2 regions of the Methylobacterium sp. FW306-05-D genome follow, and region 2 is predicted to be linked to the other one. Evidence: predicted binding sites of a transcription regulator. Region 2 holds the regulator's gene; the other holds the start of a gene.
The links. Region 2 encodes PhoB, which activates phosphate uptake and scavenging genes when phosphate is short. Its sites were predicted from a motif close to TGTCATNNANCTGTCAT; they were not measured.

Region 1 (10,824 bases), on a different contig from region 2:
GAGGGTGGTGTTCGGCGCCAGCGAGACCTTGCTCGGCTTGTAGACGAAGCCCACCGCGATGGCGTCGCCGCCGAGGAACTGGCCCTTGTCGAGCTGGGCACCCGGCCGGACCCAATCGTAGGTGCCGGCGCCCGCGCGGGCATTGAGCTGCCCGACGAGGTATTCCAGCGCGTTGCCGGGATTGCCGGGCTGGAACTGGTTCTCCAGTTCGGTGAGGCCGAACACGTCGGCCCCGGAGGCGATCACCGTGGCGACGAGCTTGGCTGTCTGGCGGTCGAACTCGGCGGCAGTGTTGGCGCCGCGCGGGTCGAGGCCGATGGCGGTCTTCACGCCCGTGGCGGAGCCGTCGCTGTCGAGGGTGCGAAAGTAGTTCAGCACGTTGAGGCTGCCGACCTTCAGGCTGCCGCCGACATCGTCGGGGGCGGCCGGACGCGCATTGGTCCTGGCGAAGCTGTTGTCGCCGTCGTCGATCGCGCGGACCCGGTAGGCATTGGCGGGGCCGTAGCCGAGCACGCCCGTGAGGCTCGTCACCGTGTCACCCATCCGGGGGGCGGTGGCGGTGGCATAGGCTGGGCCGAACCCGTCGAGGCGATCGACCGGCTGATTCTGGACGTTGAGCCCGTCGTCGTAGGTGATCGAGCGGGACGCGACCTGCGCGAGATACGCCGCGTAGGCAGCGGCGTTCGGCTCGAATTCGTTGGTGAAGGTCTCCGGGCGCCCGCCGGCCGCGAGGCGGATCTCGTTGAAGCGGTCGAGGTTGAACTGCTCGGTGATGGTCAGCGCCTGACCGAACCGGACGAGCATGCCCTCGTAGCGCTCAAGGTCGGGTTGCGCCGTGGTGCCGGCGCCGATCGTGGCGGCGGCGGGCAGGTCGACCACCGTCGCGGCGGCCTTCAGGGCGGCGACCGAGATCGCTCCGGCCTGGACGACCTGGATCTGCCTGGCGTCGGTGACCATGATCTGGGTTTCGCCGCCGAACTCGCCGACGGTCCCGGTGACCCGGACGCGGTCGCCCTCCTGCAGGTCCTTCAGCAGGTTGCCCGCGCCCTCGTAAACGAACACCCCCTCGGAGGTCAGCGGGCTGCCGTCCGCGTCCGTGGCTTCCTCCTGCAGGTAGAACCCGCCGAGGTTGCGCTTGGCGTCGCCGTCGCCGGTCTGGAAGTCGCCGACGACGATGGCCTCCACCGTGACGGTGCGGCCGGCGAGGGGGCTCGCGGTCCCGGCGCCCTGGATGGCGGAGATCAGGGTGACGTCGTCGTTGAGGAGGGTGCCGGTGGCCACCGTTCCGCTCCCGGCGAGCGCCGCCGTCACGCCGCTCTGACCGGCGCTGGCGCTCTTGAGCGTGACGGTGAAGCCCTCGGCGGCCTCGGGCAGCGCATCGCCCTGGACCGTGACGGTGACGACGGCCGAGGCCGCGCCCGCCGGGATGGTGCCGGCGATGGTCGCCGGCAGGGTGGGACCGCCGGCGAAATCCGCGCCATCCGCCCCCGCACCGGTGAGTTCCGCCGTGAAGGCGAGGCTGCCCAGCGTGCCGCCCGTGCGCTCCACCGTGAAGGCGAAGGTGGTGGTGCCGGCATCGCCCTCGGCCTTGGCCAGGGCGAGGGAGCCCGGCTGGAAGGCGAGGGTCTGGGTAAAGCCCTGGGTCAGGGCGGCGTAGAGGGTGGCCCCTCCGCCGGCCTCGTTGGCGGTGACGAGGAGCGGCGTGCCGGTGGGGTTGCGGTCGGCGGCGATGAAGGTCAGCACCTCCGGACCGAGATCGGCCGAGACGCCCGCCAGGGGTGGCACGTACGAAACATAGGAAGCCGTCTCGGGGGTGGTGACGTCGTAGACGATCACGCCGCTCTGGCGCTCCAGGCCGACGAAGGCGTAGGTGCGGCCGTTGACGGTGCCGATGGTGACGCCCTCGGGCTCGGGGCCCTTGTTGTCGGAGCGGTCGTCGGGCGTGTTGGCCACGACCTGGTCGTTGTTGAAGCGCTGCGGGTCGAGGTTCGCGAAGATCTTCTCGAACTCGCCACCGGTCTCGCGCACCTTGGTCAGCCCGCCGTCGGCCTCCTGACGGAAGATCGAGATGCTGCGGCCGCCGAGGGTGTTGAGCTGGTCGATCACGCCGTCGTTGTCGGTGTCGCCCGTGCGCAGCAGGACGTTGAGGCGGGCATAGGCCGGGTCGGCTTTCAGCACCTGCAGCGCCGGGGTGAGGCGGCTGTTGGCGATGCTGGAGAGGCGGGCCACGTCCGCCAAATCGTCGGCGCCGCCGATGACGCGCTGGTCGCCCTCGTTGGCGGTGACGACGTAGGTCACGCCGTTCACGGCGAAGCTCGCCGCGGCGTCGGGCTGGAGCAGGCCGTAGATCGGCGCGGCGGCGGGCGTGTTGGCGATGCGGATCGAGGCCGTGCCGCCCACGCCGTCGCGGTCGGAGGCGTCGAACTCGTTGCCGGACAGCGAATGGTTAACGGAGCCGAGCGGCTGGATCGCGATCGGGGCGGTGCCGGGATTGGCCAGGTCGATCACCGCGATCCCGTTGACCTCCTGCAGGGTCACGTAGGCGAAGCGGTTGTCGGGGGAGAGGGCGATGTATTCGGGCTCGATGTCGGCGGCCGCACTCTTGCCCGGGGTGATCGCGAGCCCCTTGGCGCGCAGGACCGCCTCGCTGCCGTCGAGGGCCTCGAAGCCCACGGTGGCGCTGACGCCGGCATTGGCCGCGCCGCCGGAGAGATTGAGGATCGAGACGCTGCCGACGGGGTTGATGGCGCCCGTGAACTGCTCGCCCTCGTTGGCGACGAGGAGCTTCGTACCGTCGCCGGTGAAGACGATCTGATCGGGCCCGACGCCGACCGTCACAGACTTCAGCAGGGTACCGGCCCGGTCGAACAGGGCGACGCGGCCGGGCTGGTCGCCGGAGACGTTGGCGTACGCCACCGCGACGACGCCGTTGGAGACCGCCACCGAATTCACCGAACCGTACTGGTCGAGGCCGGCGAGCCGGATCTCGCCGGACTTCGCCAGGGTGCCGTCGGCGCCGAGGGCGACGATCTCGATCCGGTTCTCGTTGGTGTTCTGGATATAGAGGCTGCCGGTGGTGCGGTCATAGGCCACCACCTCGGCATTGGCCGCGGCGGCGGTGGCCGGGTCGTTGGTGGTGGCGTAGCTGCCCAGGCGCACGAGCTGAAGGGCGCCGATGGGGGAGGGGGGAGTCGTCGCGGTCGCCCCCTGGAAGCCCTGGAGCGAGGCCGCCGCATCGAACACCGCGACGCCGTTGATCACGGTGGCGGCGTCGTCGTTGACGATGGTCCCGACCGCCGCGCCGTCGGCGACGGCGGCGCCGACGACGTTGGTCACCCGCAGCGCGAAGGTCTCGCCGGCCTCGAAGAACCGGTCTCCGATCACCGGCACGGTGATCGTGGCGGACGTGGCACCGGCCGCGATGGTCTGTCCGGTCAGGGCCCTGGCGACGTAGTCGGAGCCGGCCTGGGCGGTGCCGTCGGCGGTGGCGAGGTCGAAGGTCACGCCGCCGGCCGGGGCGGGGGCGTCGAGCGAAACCGTGAAGGTCAGGCTGGCCGTGCCCGCCTGGCCCTCGATCACCTGCGCATCGGCGATCGACAGGGCCGGCAGGCTGACGGCCGCGCTCAGGCTCGACACCGCGATGTCGTCGATCCCGATCCACTCGTCGTTGCCGACGGCGTTGGTGGTGAGGATGCGGACCTGGAGACTTGCCGCGCCATCGGCGTCGGCCGGCAGGGTGAGGCTGACGGGGGTCACCTGCGAGGCGCTGCCCTGGGTGGCGGCATCGGCCACGAACCCGGCTGGCAGGTTCTTCCAGGCCCCGATGTCGGTCCGATACTGGACGGCGATGGGCTGCACGGCGTTGTCGGCCGAATCGTCGATGTCGCGGGCGTTGAAGGCCACCGTCACGTTCCGGCGCCCGGTGGCATCGAGGGAGATGACGAGATTCGGCGCATCCGCCGTGCCCGAGCCCTGCAGGGCGACGGTCGGGTCGGGGAGCGCGAACTCGGCGACGCCGCCGGAGCCCAGCGTGCCGGGATTGGTCTGGTTGGCGACCACGTCCACGTCGTTCGGCAGCGCCGAATCGCCGGTCACGACCTGCGGATCGGCGCCCGTGCCGGTGGTCAGATCCTGGCCCAGGTACCCGACGATGGCTGGCACCCGGGTCCAGTCGTCGTTCGTCGTGATCGCGCCGGTATCCGTCCAGTCCTGGAGCAGGGAACCGTTCGCGAGGACGTGCGGCGTCGTGTTCATGCGGATACTCTGCGGAGGGGACGCGTCGGCGACCGACGCCCGGTTCGCGGACCTGCACGGCCATTCGGCGGTACAGGGTGCGATCCGCCGTCCCGCTGGTCTCACAGCATCGGAAGGCAGGCCGCCCTGCCGCGTCAGGACAGATCAGGCACGGGCAGCGAATAGATCCGCCGGATGACAGATCGATGAAAACAAGCTCGCCGATCGACTTGCAGAACGATCAGGTCGCGGCAAAGTATTCTCCGTCCCGGGATTGGACTTGCTCTCAGATTTTAATCCGCCACGATCGACGTATTTTTGTATGCGCTGGGGACTGTACCGACGAGGGTGGACGCGGAGGCTGACGGGCCCGCCTCGCGGTCAGGCTGCGGTCGGGGGTGAGGATTCGGGGGCGGCCACGATCCCGGCACCACACCGCGGGTGTTCGCGCCACAGCGGGCGGCCCGCCACATCAGCGATGGCCGCGGGATGCGAGGCGCATCCGATGAAGCCGGGACACACGGATTCTGGGCGTTCGCCACGGCGCCGCTTCGGGCGGCATCGCGCGCGACGAGCACCGCCGAGACGCGTCCCATCCGCCGGCGCCTTGACGCGCTGCGGCGAAGTTCGCCACATCGGCCCGACCCGGGAGCCCTCGAATGACCGCATCGTCCTACAACCCCCCATGCGGCGGCCTGCCGCCTCAGACCGCGCTGATGACGGGCCGGGCCGTCTTCACCGAGGCCTATGCCGTCATCCCGAAGGGCGTGATGAGCGACATCGTCACCTCCGTGCTGCCGTTCTGGGAAGGCACACAGGCCTGGATGCTGGCCCGCCCGCTCTCGGGCTTCTCCGAGACCTTCGCGCAGTACCTCGTGGCGATCGCCCCCGGCGGAGGCAGCGAGCGGCCCGAGCCGGACCCGGAGGCCGAGGGGGTCCTGTTCGTGGTGGAGGGGCAGGCCCGCCTCGTCCTCGACGGCCGGACCCACGCCCTGACACCCGGCAGCTACGCCTACCTGCCGCCCGGCGCCACCTGGAGCCTGCGCAACGACGGGGCCGGACCCGCCCGGCTCCATTGGATCCGCAAGGCCTACATGCGGGTGCCGGGCATCGAGGTTCCACCGGCCTTCGTCACGCATGAATCCGCCGTCACCCCGGCGCCGATGCCCGGCACCGACGGGGCCTGGGCCACCACCCGCTTCGTCGCCTCCGACGACGTGCGCCACGACATGCACGTCAACATCGTCTCCATGCGCCCGGGCGCCTCGATCCCCTTCGAGGAGACGCATGTGATGGAGCACGGGCTGTTCGTGCTGGAGGGCAAGGCGGTCTACCGGCTCAACCGCGACTGGGTCGAGGTGGAGGCCGGCGACTTCATGTGGCTACGCGCCTACTGCCCGCAGGCCTGCTACGCCGGCGGCCCCGGCCCCTTCCGCTACCTGCTCTACAAGGACGTCAACCGGCACGCCCCGCTGGCCCCGTTCCGATGAGCGACCGCCGGATCGTCGCCGAGCCGCTGACGGCCGAGGCCTTCGCCCCCTTCGGCACGGTGATCGACAGGGCCGCCGTCGCGCCGCGCCCGATGAATGCCGGCAAGGCGCGCCGTTTCCACGACCTCGCGCAAGTGCGGGTGGCGGGCGAGGACGGGCACGTAGTGATCGGCTATGTCGAGGCCGAGCCCTACGCGCTGCCCCTCCCCGTCAGCCTCGTCGAGCGCCATCCGCTGGGGGCGCAGGCCTTCCTGCCTCTGAACGCCGCCCCCTTCCTCGTGGTGGTCTGCCCCGACGAAGGCGGCCGACCCGGCCGGCCGCGCGCCTTCGTCACCGCTCCGGGGCAGGGCGTCTGCTACGCCCTCGGCACCTGGCACGGCGTTCTGACACCGTTCGGCGCCCCCCAGGACTTCCTCGTGGTCGACCGCGGCGGTCCCGGTACGAACCTGGAGGAATACGTGTTCGAAGCGCCCTGGGAGATCCATGGGCCGGCGCGTCGCTGACGAGCGGCTCCCGCCCGGTCCGTCACCCGACCAGCACGACCGCCTTCCCGACAGAGAACGAGCGTTCGATCTCCGCGACCAGGAAGTGAGCGACATCGGCCCGGGAGATGAGGCCGTTGCGCCAGGACGATGGCGTACTGAGGATTTCGTAGCGCCCGGTCGCGGCGCCGGAAGTCAGGATCCCGGGTCGGACGAGCGTCCAGTCGAGATCGCTTCGGCGGATGCGGATTTCCTGGGCATCCTTGTCGTCATAGGCCCGGCCGAAGACCAGGCGGAACGGAATGCGCTGGAGGACGCCCATGGCGTCACGGCTGTCGCCGGCGCCGAAGCCCGTGACCGCGAGCAGGCGGCGGATGCCGGCCCTCTCCATCGCGGGTACGAGCACGTTGGTGGCCTCCGAGAACAGCGTCACCGGGCCGAGAAGGGCGCGCGTCGCAACGCCGAGAGCCTGAACCACGACGTCGATGCCCTCGAGAGCGGAGAGGACGTCCGCGGAACGAGTCGCATCGCCGGCGAACCGTTCCAGGTTCGGATCCGAAACCGGGATCTCCGCGGCGGAGCGCGCGAAGGCCCGCACCTGGTGCCGGGCGGCCAAGGCCGCCTTCACGGTCTGCAGGCCGATGCCTCGGCTGGCACCGATGACGAGGATATGGGCCATACCGGATTCCAGGGTGTGACGCGGTCGGCGGACGGAGCCGCGCCCCAGGACCATTCGGAGGGCGATCTCCGATTCGGGAAGGGCGCCCGGTCGAGACCAGGCGCCCAGGCTTCAGACCCGGACCGCCTTACCAGCGGTGGTGCCAGCCCACGTGGCGATAGCCGCCATGCCAGCCCCAGGGGCGATGATAGCCGACGTGGCGGTAGCCACCCCAGCGATGCCAGCGGGGGCCGTACCAGCCGACGCGAGGGTAGCCGTACACGATCGGACGGGCCACGATGGGGCGGTAGACGACGTTCGGGCGGCAATATCCGTAATAGCCGCGATGCCACCCGGGTCCGCACCCGTCACGAGCCTCGGCGGCACCAGCGGTGGCAGCAAGGGTACCCAACGCAAGGACGGCTGCGCCAGCAAGGTTCAGTCGCATTCGCATCTCCTCTGTTGCGATGACCCATGAACACCAGACTCATCGGAATGGTTGCGGGTCTATAGGCTGGATTTTGTAACAAAGTGTTTCAATCACCGGGTTTTGAAGGATACTCAGCTACCCGATCGAAATCGACAACAGACAAGATCTTCATGGCTGCGCGCTCAACTGGTCCTGCGCGAGGTCCAGCGCCCGGAACAGCTCACCGGCCCGGTCAGGGTCCAGAGCCCGGACCCGTCCGAGGCCCGCAGCAGGCCTTCGACGGCCACGTTCGCCAGGCCGCTGCGGATGGTGCCGACGATGCGGCCGTCCGATCCCGCTCGCCCGGAGGCATCGACACCGCTGCCGCCCGCGTCATCGACGACGCCGTTACGGATGACGATGGGATACCGGTAGGGTCCCGTGCAGCGACCGTCGTCGACGGTCGCGGTCACGGACCAGTTTCCGTCGAAGCGCGTGGCGGCTTGGGCCGCCGAGACGCCCACGACGGACAGGACCGTCGCGAGCCATCGTGAAAAGGGTCTCATGTTCTCCTCTCTGTAGGGCCGTCTCGGCGGCGGTCAGTGCTCGTCCGCGTCCCCGGCGAGGTAGCGGACCATCAGTTCACCGGTCGCCCGAACCGCATAATCTGCGGCCGTCTCGCCGGCCTGCGGCGGAACCACCTCGGTGACGGGGCGTCCGTCGAGGAGGGCGGCGAGTTCCGCGCGCGCCATCCCGGATTCGACGGCTTCGCGGACGACGCCCTCGCCGTAGGCCCGAAGGTCCGGGATGGACGGCAGGGTGGGTCGGCCGGGGGTCAGGAACGGGCTCCGGGATCGACCGGTGCCCCGGGACCGAGATCAGGGCCGATGCCGGGCTCGTCCGGGATTTCGCCCGGCAGTTCCTCGAAAGGGGCGGAGGGCTCGTCGGACCCGAGCGGGCGCTCGCCCGGATAGGGTCGCGGCGGCAGCTCGGACGGCGTGCCGCCCGGGACGGGCCCGGGCATACCGGGATAGGCCATTCGACGCTCCTCCACTGCTGTCGCGGTTTCCGCGCGATGCTCTCGAAAAGGGGGGGGTGACCTTGGGGCCGGGCCTGTGCCCGGAGCGGCACGACGCCCGGCCCTGCGGCCATGCCGGACCTGATCGGGGGGACTTACGAGGTCCGGCATAACTCTGAAGCGGTTTCGACTGCGAAGCAGTCCTGCCGTTGGCCGGCACTGGCGTCGAGATATGTGCGGCGATGCCGGGCTCAATGATGCAGATGCATCATGTCATTCAATTTTTTCCTGGTAGAAGCGGTCGCCTTTGCTTGTCGTTTTCGGGGGCCAGGAAGCCCCGGAGGGAATCCGCATCGATCAGGAGGCGCGCGTCTCGAGGACCTCCGGCTCTTAGAGCCAGCGGGCGAGGCGGCCCGCGATGACCGCGCCGATCATCGGCGCGAGCCAGAACAGCCAGAGCTGCCCCACATGCGCGCTGCCCGCGAACAGGGCCGAGCCGGTGCTGCGGGCCGGGTTGACCGAGGTGTTGGTGATCGGGATCGGGATCGGGATCAGGATTAGGTGGATCAGGACGAGCGCGAAGCCGATGGGGATGCCGGCGAACCCCACCGCCGCGCCCTTCGAGGTCGTCCCAATGATGATCATCAGGAAGCAGAACGTCGTCAGAACCTCCGCCAGCAGGCAGGCCGGCAGGGCGTCGCTGCCGGGGCTGAGGGTCCCGTACCCGTTGGCCGCGAAGGCGCCGGGCTGCCAGCCGGCCTTGCCCGAAGCGATGAGGTAGAGGATGGCCGCGCCGAGGGTCGCACCGAGGATCTGGGCGACGACGTAGGGGACCACGTGATGGTTCGCGCACCGGCCCGCGGACCACAGCCCGAGGGTCACGGCGAGATCGGCATATGCAGCGAGGTCCCTGAGCGAGGTCCGATATCCGCGCGCCTCGGCGGCGAACCGGGCTCGGGGCCTCAGGTCTGCCCGGAGGCGGGGGACGCGTCGCCGGGGGCAGGGGACGCCCCTCGGAGTGGCGTGGACGGGTTCGTCGAGATCCCGCCATAGCCGAGGGCGACAGCCTTCCAGAACGCCTCGCGCTGGTCGGGCGCGCGCTGGTGCAGGTAGCTGTCGATGGCCGCTCGGACCCACGGGGCCGGGGTCGAAGGGCGGCGCGGATGCATCCGGCGGACTCATGCCGCGCCCATCGCCTTGACCAGGCGCTCGCGGGCCCGGCTGACACGGCTCTTCACGGTGCCGGTCTGGCAGCCCAGCACGGCAGCGGCCTCGTCGTAGAGCAGGCCGTCCACCATCACGAGGAGCAGGGTCTCGCGGTGCTCGGCAGTCAGGCCGTTCAGGGCCGCCTGGAGTTGGACGAGGCCGACGCGGTGCTCCTGCTCGGGCTCGAGGCGCAGGGTAGCGGCGAAGGCACCATCGACATCCTCGACCTCGCGGCGCAGCCGTTTGCGCTGATTGATGAAGGTATGACGCAGGATCGTGAACAGCCAGGCGATCAGCCGGCTCCTCGGCTCGAACCGCGACCGGTTCTCCCAGGCCCGCATCAGGGTGGTCTGGACCAGATCGTCCGCCTCGGCCGCGTTCCGGCACTGGGAGAAGGCGTAGCGGCGCAGACGCGGGACGGCAGCGACTAGGTCGACCCGGAACGTATCGGGCACCTGCCCATCGGCTTGCGCCGCCGAGACCGCGTCGCCGAGCCGAACCAGAACCCGACCGAGCTTCGAATCCTCCTCGATGCCGTCCGGAAAGGGAAAAATCTCGTTCAGTCGTCGGCCGATCAAATCCTGGATATGCCGCGGCAATCCTTCGCCCTCCGAAGAGGACCGGAGCACTGTGACGTCTGGCTGCACGGATGATCGCCCTCTTGTCTCGAACAGACGATGATTTGCCAGCCTCATAAGGAGTGGCGGCTGCCGGAGGCTTGTGATTGGGCAATCACATTCACGTCAATGATCCAGATATACCAGACAATCGCTTGTTGAACCCGGAACCGGCCTTCCACGGACTTGTTACGAGCTGGACTTCGCGAACAGCGCAATGCGCGATGGGAGCCCCGGTGACACTCGGCGTCGACAGGCATGAACTCCGACAGATCGTTGCGGGCTTGAGCGAGGGCGTGATCCTGGTCGAGCCGGACCAGACCATCGCCTATGCCAATGCGGCGGCGCTGGAGATGCACGGGGCCGAGACCCTGGAGGAGCTGGGCGGGACGGTGGACGCCTACCGGGCGCGCTTCTCCCTGCGCTACCGCAACAACCACGCCCCCAACCATTACCCGATCGAGCGCGTGGTGGCCGGCGAGAGCTTCCACGACGTCATCGTCGAGGTGACGCGGACCGACCGGCCAGACGCCGACTTCGTCCATTCCCTGCGCAGTCTCGTCGCCACCGACCGCGACGGCCAGCCGAGCTGCCTCGCCCTCATCCTCAAGGACGTCTCGGACCAGTTCGAGGCCGAGGCGCGCTTCGAGGCCACCTTCAATGCCAACCCGGCGCCGGCCCTGATCTGCCGGCTCGCGGATCTGCGCTTCG
Region 2 (8,607 bases):
GCGTGCCGCTCTCGCTGGGCATCGCCGTCTACCTGACGCAGCTCTGCCCCGGCTGGGCGCGCAAGCCGGTCTCGATGACCATCGAGCTCCTCGCCTCCGTGCCGAGCATCATCTACGGCATGTGGGGCCTGTTCGTGTTCGCGCCGCTCTTCGCCCGCTTCGTGCAGGTGCCGGTCTCGAACCTGGTCGAGGGCATGCCCATCGTCGGCACCCTGTTCTACGCCCGCGTCCCCTCGGGCGTCGGCATCCTCACCGCCGGCATCATCCTGGCGATCATGATCGTGCCCTTCGTGGCCTCGATCACCCGCGACATGCTCGACCAGATCCCGACTGTGCTGCGCGAGAGCGCCTACGGCATCGGCTGCACCACCTGGGAGGTGGTGCGCTACGTCCTCGTGCCCCAGGCCTCGGTCTCCATCATCGGCGCGATCATGCTCGGCCTCGGCCGGGCTTTGGGCGAGACCATGGCGGTGACCTTCGTCATCGGCAACGCCAACCGCCTCTCGGGCTCGGTCTTCGACCCGGGCTCCACCATCGCCTCGCGCATCGCCAACGAGTTCAACGAGGCCGACGGGCTGCAGCTCAATTCCCTGATGGCGCTGGGCTGCATCCTCTTCGTCATCACCTTCGTCGTCCTGATCATCGCCCGCATCCTCACCCGCCGCGCCAAGGTCGCGTGAGGCCGATCGCCTGAAGCCTCCCCCCGTTCTCCGAGACGTCAGGAACCCGCCATGGACGCCGCCAACCCCCTCGCCACCACCGCCCCGCCGGCCCGGATCAGCCGGATCCGCTCCGGCCGCCGGATCGCCGACAAGACCCTGATCCTGGCCAGCACCCTCGCCACCCTGGTCGGCATCGTCGTCCTCGGCTCGATCCTGTTCATGCTGGTGGTCGAGGGCATCAAGGGCTTCTCGCCCACCCTCTTCACCGAGCCGACGCCGGGCCCCGGCTCCGAGGGCGGCGGCATCGCCAACGCGATCCTCGGCAGCCTGGTGATGACCTTCCTGGGCATCCTGGTGGCAACCCCGGTCGGCGTGATGGCCGGCACCTTCCTGGCCGAGTACGGCCGCAACTCGAAGCTCGCCGACGTCATCCGCTTCCTCAACGACATCCTGCTCTCGGCGCCCTCGATCCTCATCGGCCTGTTCGTCTACACGCTGATGGTGCGCCCGATGGGCTCCTATTCCGGCTGGGCCGGCGCGGTGGCGCTCGCCATCATCGCCACCCCGGTCATCGTGCGCACCACCGAGGACATGCTGCGCCTCGTGCCCGCGACCCTGCGCGAGGCCGGCGCGGCGCTGGGCGCCCCGCCCTCCATCGTGATCAAGAGCATCACCTGGCGCGGCGCCAGCGCCGGCATCGTCACCGGCATCATCCTGGCGCTCGCCCGCATCGCCGGCGAGACCGCGCCGCTGCTCTTCACCGCGCTGAACAACAACAGCTGGTTCGGCGGCAACCTGATGGGCGGCATCCCGAACCTGCCCGTGATGATCTACCAGTTCGCCCTCTCGCCCTACCCGAACTGGCAGCAGCTGGCCTGGGCCGGCGCCCTGCTGATCACCGTCACGATCCTCGCCCTGTCGATCGTGGCCCGCTTCGTCATCAAGTCCGAGCGCGCGCGCTGACCTCCGGCGCGCCGCACCTCCCCCGCCTTCCGACCCACAGGATCTTGAACCGATGAACGCCGCCCCCGGGATCACGTCCGCGCAGCTCACCGGACGCCACAAGGCCGACGAGACCTCTCCGGTCCGCATCGCCGTGAAGGACCTGAACTTCTACTATGGCAGCTTCCATGGCCTGAAGTCGGTGAACCTCAACTTCCACGACCGCCAGGTCACGGCGCTGATCGGCCCGTCGGGCTGCGGGAAGTCGACCCTGCTGCGCACCTTCAACCGGATCTACAGCCTGTATCCGGAGCAGCGCGCGGAGGGCGAGATCCTCCTCGACGGCCAGAACGTCCTGGATTCCAAGGTCGACCTCAACGAGCTGCGCTCGCGCATCGGCATGGTGTTCCAGAAGCCGACCCCGTTCCCGATGTCGATCTACGACAACGTCGCCTTCGGCCTGCGCCTCTACGAGAAGCTGCCCAAGGCCGACCTCGACGCGCGCGTCGAGGAATCGCTCCGCAAGGCCGCCCTCTGGGACGAGGTGAAGGACAAGCTCAAGCAGTCCGGCATGGGCCTCTCGGGCGGCCAGCAGCAGCGCCTCTGCATCGCCCGCACCGTGGCCCAGCGTCCCGAGGTGATCCTGTTCGACGAGCCGACCTCGGCCCTCGACCCGATCTCCACCGGCCGCATCGAGGAGCTGATCGAGCAGCTGCGCTCGGAATTCACGATCGTCATCGTCACGCACAACATGCAGCAGGCGGCGCGCATCTCGCAGTTCACCGCGTTCATGTATCTCGGCGAACTGGTGGAGTTCGGGCCGACGACGCGCATCTTCATGAATCCCGAGAAGCGCCAGACGCAGGACTACATCACCGGCCGCTTCGGCTGATCCTCGGCAGGTCGGAACCGACCCGTGCGGGCCGGTTCCGGCCCGCGCCAGACACCATCAGGGCGGGCACCGGACCGGAGGCCCGATCGAGGAGCACACCCATGCCCGACCACATCGTCACCTCCTACGACACCGACCTCGAGGATCTGCGCCGCTCGATCTCCGAGATGGGCGGCATCGCCGAGAAGATGATGACCGAGGCCGGACAGGCCCTGGTGCGCCGCGACTCGGCCCTGGCCCAGGCGGTGATCGCCGCCGATGCCCGGCTCGACACCCTCCAGCGCGAGATCGAGGAGCGGGCGATCCTGCTCATCGCCCGGCGCCAGCCCCTGGCCATCGACCTGCGCGAGACGGTGACGGCGATCCGCGTCTCGAACGACATCGAGCGCATCGGCGATCTGGCCAAGAACGTCGCCAAGCGCGTGGTGGCGATCGCCGACCAGATCCAGCCGCAGAAGATCGTCATCGGCGTCCAGCACATGAGCGACCTGGTTCAGGAGCAGCTCAAGGACGTGCTCGACGCCTATACCGGCCGCGACATCAAGGCGGCCCTCGACGTCTGGGAGCGCGACGACGCCATCGACGCGCTCTACAACTCGCTCTTCCGCGAACTCCTGACCTACATGATGGAGGACCCGCGCAACATCTCGTTCTGCACGCACCTGCTGTTCGTGGCCAAGAACATCGAGCGCATCGGCGACCACACCACCAACATCGCCGAGACGATCCACTACCTCGTCACCGGCGAGAACCTCCTAGCCGAGCGCGAGCGCCCGAAGAACGACGCGTCCAACTACGCCACCGTGGACATGCCCGGCACGGTCTGACCCCGTGCCGCTCTGATCGAAAGCGCACGATGAGTACGCGTATCCTGATCGTCGAGGACGAGGAGGCCCTGACCCTCCTCCTCCGCTACAACCTCGAGGCCGAGGGCTTCGTCGTCGACTCGGCCTCCCGCGGCGACGAGGCGGACCTGCGCCTGCAGGAGCAGGTTCCCGACCTCGTCCTGCTCGACTGGATGCTGCCGGCCCTGTCGGGCATCGAGCTCTGCCGCCGCATCCGCGCCCGGCGCGAGACCGAGCGGCTGCCGGTGATCATGCTCACCGCCCGGGGCGAGGAGGGCGACCGCATCCGCGGCCTCGGCACGGGGGCGGACGACTACATCGTCAAGCCGTTCTCGGTGCCCGAGCTCCTCGCCCGGGTCCGGGCCCTGCTGCGCCGGGCCAAGCCCGCCCACGTGGCCAACCTGCTGGTGGCCGGCGACATCGAGCTCGACCGGGTCAGCCACCGCATCCGCCGGGAAGGCCGCGAGATCCACCTGGGACCCACCGAGTTCAAGCTCCTCGAGTTCCTGATGCAGAGCCCCGGCCGGGTGTTCTCCCGCGAGCAGCTCCTCGACGGGGTCTGGGGCCACGACGTCTACATCGACGAGCGGACCGTCGACGTCCATGTCGGGCGCCTGCGCAAGGCCCTCAACCGCCCGCGCCAGAGCGACCCGATCCGCACCGTGCGCGGCTCGGGCTACTCCTTCGACGAGATGTTCGAGGCCGAGGCCGAGTAGGCGCCCCCGCGGCGCGCCGGGTCGGCCCCCAGGCGGACAGCCGAGCCCGCCCTCAGGCGAAAATCATCGTGTCGGTGGGGAGGTGCACGGTGAAGCCCTTGCCCTCGTCGATCCAGCCCGGGCCGGCGGCGCCGTGGTTGATGCCGTTGGCCTCCTCGGCACTGCCGGCGAAGTGATGCTGGCCGGTCTGGGTGTTGTAGAAGCGCTCCAGAGTCAGGCCGCCGGGGGCGCCCGCATCCGCGTAGGCCTCGAAGGCGACGCCCTCGTACTTGTAGCTCGGCGCGGTCTTGAGGACCTGGTCGCGCTCGGACACGCTCGTGGTGAAGAAGTGGGCGTTCGAGCCGGTGTCGAAGAACCGGAACACGTCGACGGTGCCCGCGCCCTTGGCCGGGGCCGCCCACGGCGTGCCCTCGTAGGTGAACCAGGGCAGCGTCTGCTGGATCTGCGCCTTCTCGACCGTGCTCGTCGTGTAGAAGTGATCGCCCGTATGGGTGTCGTAGAACCGGTACACCGCCGTGACGGCGCCCTCGGCCGGGGCGCTGGCGACGGGAGGGCTCGTGACGGTGGGGCTCGCGACGGGCGTCAGGGACGCCGCCGGGACCGCCGCGGTCACTGCGGCGGGTGCGCCGTAGAGGGCCTGGATGCCCGCGATGTCGCCGGCCCCGAGGGCGGTGACGGAGGGGTTCAGGACCGCGTTCATCACCTCGGGCTTGGCGTTGTAATGGTCGAGGCCGAGGGCGTGGCCGATCTCGTGCAGGGTCACCACCGCGAGGTCGACGTTCTGGGTGCTGACCACCCGGGCGCCGGCGGCGTGCCAGCCCTCGCCGCTGTCGAAGGTCACGGCCGCCGACTGCATGCGCTGGCCGCTGTAGGAGTAGTTCGCGTAGCCGAGCGTGTTGCCGAGGCCGTCGATGCCCGCGAGGGTGAAGTCGATCTGCGCCGCCGCCGTGGAGGCGACCTGCTGGAAGGTGATGTTGGCGTAGGACGCCCAGGTCGCGAAGGCGCTCTGGAGGATGCCGACGAAGGAGGGCGGGATCGTGCCGTCGAAGGCCCAGGTGACGGTGCCGCCGCCCGTGCCCGCCGCGCCCGCGCCCCAGCGCGGTCCCTCCAGCGCATAATCCCCCATTCGCCGTCCCTCCCGTCCGCGCGGGCCAGGGTCGGCGGGAGGCGTTACGATTGTCTTAAGCGGCGCTCCCGTCCCCGGGGCGCATCCTCACAGGATGCTGCGCACCACGCCGCCATCCACCCGCAGGGCCGCCCCGCTGGTGGCGCTGGCGGCGGGGCTGCAGATGTAGGCGACCATGCTGGCCACCTCCTCGACGGTGGCGAGGCGGCCGATCAGCGAGGTCGGGCGGTGCTCGGCGACGAAGGCCCGGCCGGCCGCGTCGAGGTCGACCGCGCCGCCCGCGCCCCCGTCCTGCCCCTGGGCCATGCTCTTCATGAACTCGGCGACGCCCTCGGACAGAGTCGGGCCGGGCAGCACGCTGTTCACGGTGACGCCGCTGCCCGCCACGGTCTCGGCGAGGCCCCGGGCCACCGCGAGCTGGGCCGTCTTCGTCATCCCGTAATGGACCATTTCCACCGGGATGTTCACGCCGGATTCGCTGGAGATGAAGACCACCCGGCCCCAGCCGCGCTCGACCATGCCGGGGGTGTAGGCCCGGGACAGGCGCACGCCGCTCATCACGTTGGTGTCGAAGAACCGGTGCCAGTCCTCGTCCGGGATCTCGAAGAAGGGTTTGGGCTCGAAGATGCCGGTGTTGTTCACCAGGATGTCGACGTCCGGCAGCCCGGCGACCACCCGGGCCGCCCCGTCCGGATTGGCGACGTCGCCGGGCGCCCCGATGAAGCCGGCGTGATTGGTCTCGCGCTTCAGGCGCTCGACGGCGTCGCGGACGCGGTCCTGGGTGCGCCCGTTGATGGCCACGTTCGCTCCGAGTTCGCCCAGGGCCTTGGCGATGGCGTAGCCGATTCCGCTGGTGGAGCCGCTGACGAGGGCGCGCTTGCCGGACAGGTCGAGATGCATGGGATCGTCCTTCGTGAGGGCCCGGCCCCCGTGCGGCCTGTGCCCGCCCGCGGGCCGGGCCACGGGTGGCCTTCGTCCGGTTCAACGCGCGGGACGGGCGCTGGTGCGATCGGCGCGGCCGCTCAGCCCCGCGGGCTGCGCCGCAGGACGCTGGCCACCGCGCCGAGGCCCGCGAGGCCGACGGCGCACCACAGGGTGGCGGCCACCGGCCCGGCCGGCGCGCCGCCCTGGTGCAGGCCGAAGATCACCGCCACCAGGGCGGCGCCGAAGGACTGGCCGGTGAGGCGGGCGGTGGACTGCATGCCGCTCGCCCCGCCGCTGCGCTCGCGCGGGGCGCTGGTGATGATGACCTTGTTGTTGGGCGACTGGAACAGCCCGAAGCCGAGGCCGCACAGGGTCAGGCGCCAGGCGATGTCGCGGTGGGACGCGCCCGGCGGCAGCAGGGCGACCGCGGTCAGGCCGCAGGCCATCAGGCCGAGGCCGGCGCCGCCGAGGAGGCCCGGCGCGTAGCGGTCGGCGAGGCGCCCGGAGATCGGGGCCATCAGGGCGATCGCGATGGGCCAGGGCGTCATCAGGAAGCCGGTCTGCGTCTCGGACAGGCGCAGCACGTCCTGGAAATAGAAGGGCAGGGCGACGTAGGCCATCATCTGCGCGCCGAAGGAGGCGATCGAGCTCACCATCGACAGGGCGAAGGCGGGAATCCGCAGGAGGTCGACCGGCAGGAGCGGCCGCGCCATCCGGGTCTGGGTCCGGACGAAGACTGCCCCCACCGCCACCGCCGCACCGATCTCGGCCAGCGCCACGCCCCGGGTCGCCGGGTCGCCGAGCCCGTCGACGCCGATGATGAGGAGCCCGAAGGTCAGGGCGTTGAGGACGGCGCTGCGGATGTCGAAGCGCCCGCCGCTGCGGGGCGTCACCGGCAGGGTGCGGGCGCCCACCGTCAGGGCGATCAGGCCCACCGGCAGGTTGACGAGGAACAGCCAGGGCCAGGTCGCCACGGAGAGGATGGCGGCCGCCACCGTCGGCCCCGCGGCGGAGGCCATCGCCACCACCAGGGCGACGTTGCCGACGCCGCGCCCGATCAGCCGGTGGGGATAGATGAAGCGCACCAGGGCGATGTTCACGCTCATGATCCCGGCCGCGCCCAGCCCCTGTGCGATCCGCGCCGCCACCAGCCAGTCGAGGGAGGGGGCGAAGGCGCAGGCCACGGAGGCCGCCGTGAACAGGACGAGCCCGGTGAGGTAGACCCGGCGGTAGCCCAGGATGTCGCCGAGCGAGGCCAGCGGCAGGAGCGAGGCCGTCACCGCGATCTGGAAGCTGTTGGTCACGAAGATCGCCGCGGAGGGCTCGACCGCGAGGTCCTTGGCCATCACCGGCAGGGCGACGTTGACGATGGCCCCGTCGAGCACCGCCATGGTCATGGCGAGGCCGATCGCGAGCAGCGCCAGCATGCGCTCGCGCACCGGCAACCCGTCCGTCCCGCCATCCATCCCGCCCTCCGTCGGGGGCTTCGCTTCGGCGCTTGGGGCATCCTTCGTCATGGACGGACCCCTGGGACGCGACGCCGGGTTTCGCAAGAGGCGGCGCGACCCGAGGTGTCCTTTGTCACCTCGGCTGAGCGGTGCGCGGGCCGAATCTGCCCTATGTCACGGCGGACGCGCCGCGCTGCGCGCCGCTGCCGGGAACCCCGATGGACGCGCCTCTCAAGATCTCCGCCCTCGTGCTGGCGGCCCAGATGTCCGTGATGCCTGTGTCCCTGGCGCCCGCCATTGCCCAGCCGGCCGCCCAGACCACCGCCGCCGCGGAGGCGACGCCCCTCGGCATCGGGCTGGAGGGCTTCGCCTATCCCTACCCGGTCTTCTTCCTGGAGCGGATGCGCGACGGCGAGCGCCAGCGCCTCGCCTACATGGACGTGCCGGCGGAGGGGCAGGCCAACGGGCGCACCGTCCTCTTGCTGCACGGGCGCAATTTCCCGTCGAGCTACTGGCAGCCGGTGATCGAGGCGCTCAGCCGTGCGGGCTACCGCGCGGTGGCGGTCGACCAGCTCGGCTTCGGCAAGTCGGCCAAGCCCGTGGGGGCCTACACCTTCGACGCCATGGCGGCCGACACCGTGGCGCTGCTCGATTCCCTGGGCCTGGCGCGGGTCGACGTGGTGGCGCATTCCATGGGCGGGATGCTGGCGGTGCGCCTCGCGCGCAATGCCCCGACGCGGGTCAACAGCCTCGTCCTCGAGGCGCCGATCGGCCTGGAGGATTACCGGTTCACGGTGCCGCCGGTCTCCGACGCCACCCTGTTGCGCCTGGAGGGCGACGCCACGGCGGAATCCTACCGCCGCCAGCTGATGACCAACTACGCCCTGTCGCTGCCGGCCTCGGCCATCGAGCCCTTCGTGTCGCTGCGCGAGCGCGTGAAGGGGTCGGGCGAGTATCCGCGCTGGCTGCAGTCCTTCGTCAATTCCTACCAGGCGATCTGGGGCCAGCCGGTGGTGCACGAGATCCCGCTGATCGCCATCCCCACGCTCTTC

Region 1: a site for PhoB is predicted at 4,429-4,445, ahead of AC3WLN_RS17900 (ExeM/NucH family extracellular endonuclease). Genes of this name have one in related genera too.

The regions. Positions count from the first base shown of each region.
Region 1 is NZ_JBYSXL010000059.1:1,370-12,193, reverse strand. Features, by position in the region: gene AC3WLN_RS17900 (ExeM/NucH family extracellular endonuclease) at 1-4,254, opposite strand, end outside; gene AC3WLN_RS17895 (bifunctional allantoicase/(S)-ureidoglycine aminohydrolase) at 4,893-5,723, shown strand; gene AC3WLN_RS17890 (ureidoglycolate lyase) at 5,720-6,226, shown strand; gene AC3WLN_RS17885 (NAD(P)-dependent oxidoreductase) at 6,249-6,884, opposite strand; gene AC3WLN_RS17880 (GCG_CRPN prefix-to-repeats domain-containing protein) at 7,012-7,311, opposite strand; gene AC3WLN_RS17875 (hypothetical protein) at 7,476-7,838, opposite strand; gene AC3WLN_RS17870 (hypothetical protein) at 7,872-8,024, opposite strand; gene AC3WLN_RS17865 (hypothetical protein) at 8,108-8,311, opposite strand; partial or broken gene AC3WLN_RS17860 (aquaporin) at 8,681-9,175, opposite strand; gene AC3WLN_RS17855 (hypothetical protein) at 9,253-9,459, opposite strand; gene AC3WLN_RS17850 (sigma-70 family RNA polymerase sigma factor) at 9,469-10,095, opposite strand; gene AC3WLN_RS17845 (helix-turn-helix transcriptional regulator) at 10,350-10,824, shown strand, end outside.
Region 2 is NZ_JBYSXL010000089.1:5,979-14,585, forward strand. Features, by position in the region: gene pstC (phosphate ABC transporter permease subunit PstC) at 1-680, shown strand, start outside; gene pstA (phosphate ABC transporter permease PstA) at 732-1,625, shown strand; gene pstB (phosphate ABC transporter ATP-binding protein PstB) at 1,678-2,496, shown strand; gene phoU (phosphate signaling complex protein PhoU) at 2,598-3,323, shown strand; gene phoB (phosphate regulon transcriptional regulator PhoB) at 3,353-4,057, shown strand; gene AC3WLN_RS21025 (matrixin family metalloprotease) at 4,110-5,183, opposite strand; gene AC3WLN_RS21030 (SDR family NAD(P)-dependent oxidoreductase) at 5,271-6,083, opposite strand; gene AC3WLN_RS21035 (MFS transporter) at 6,206-7,573, opposite strand; gene AC3WLN_RS21040 (alpha/beta fold hydrolase) at 7,774-8,607, shown strand, end outside.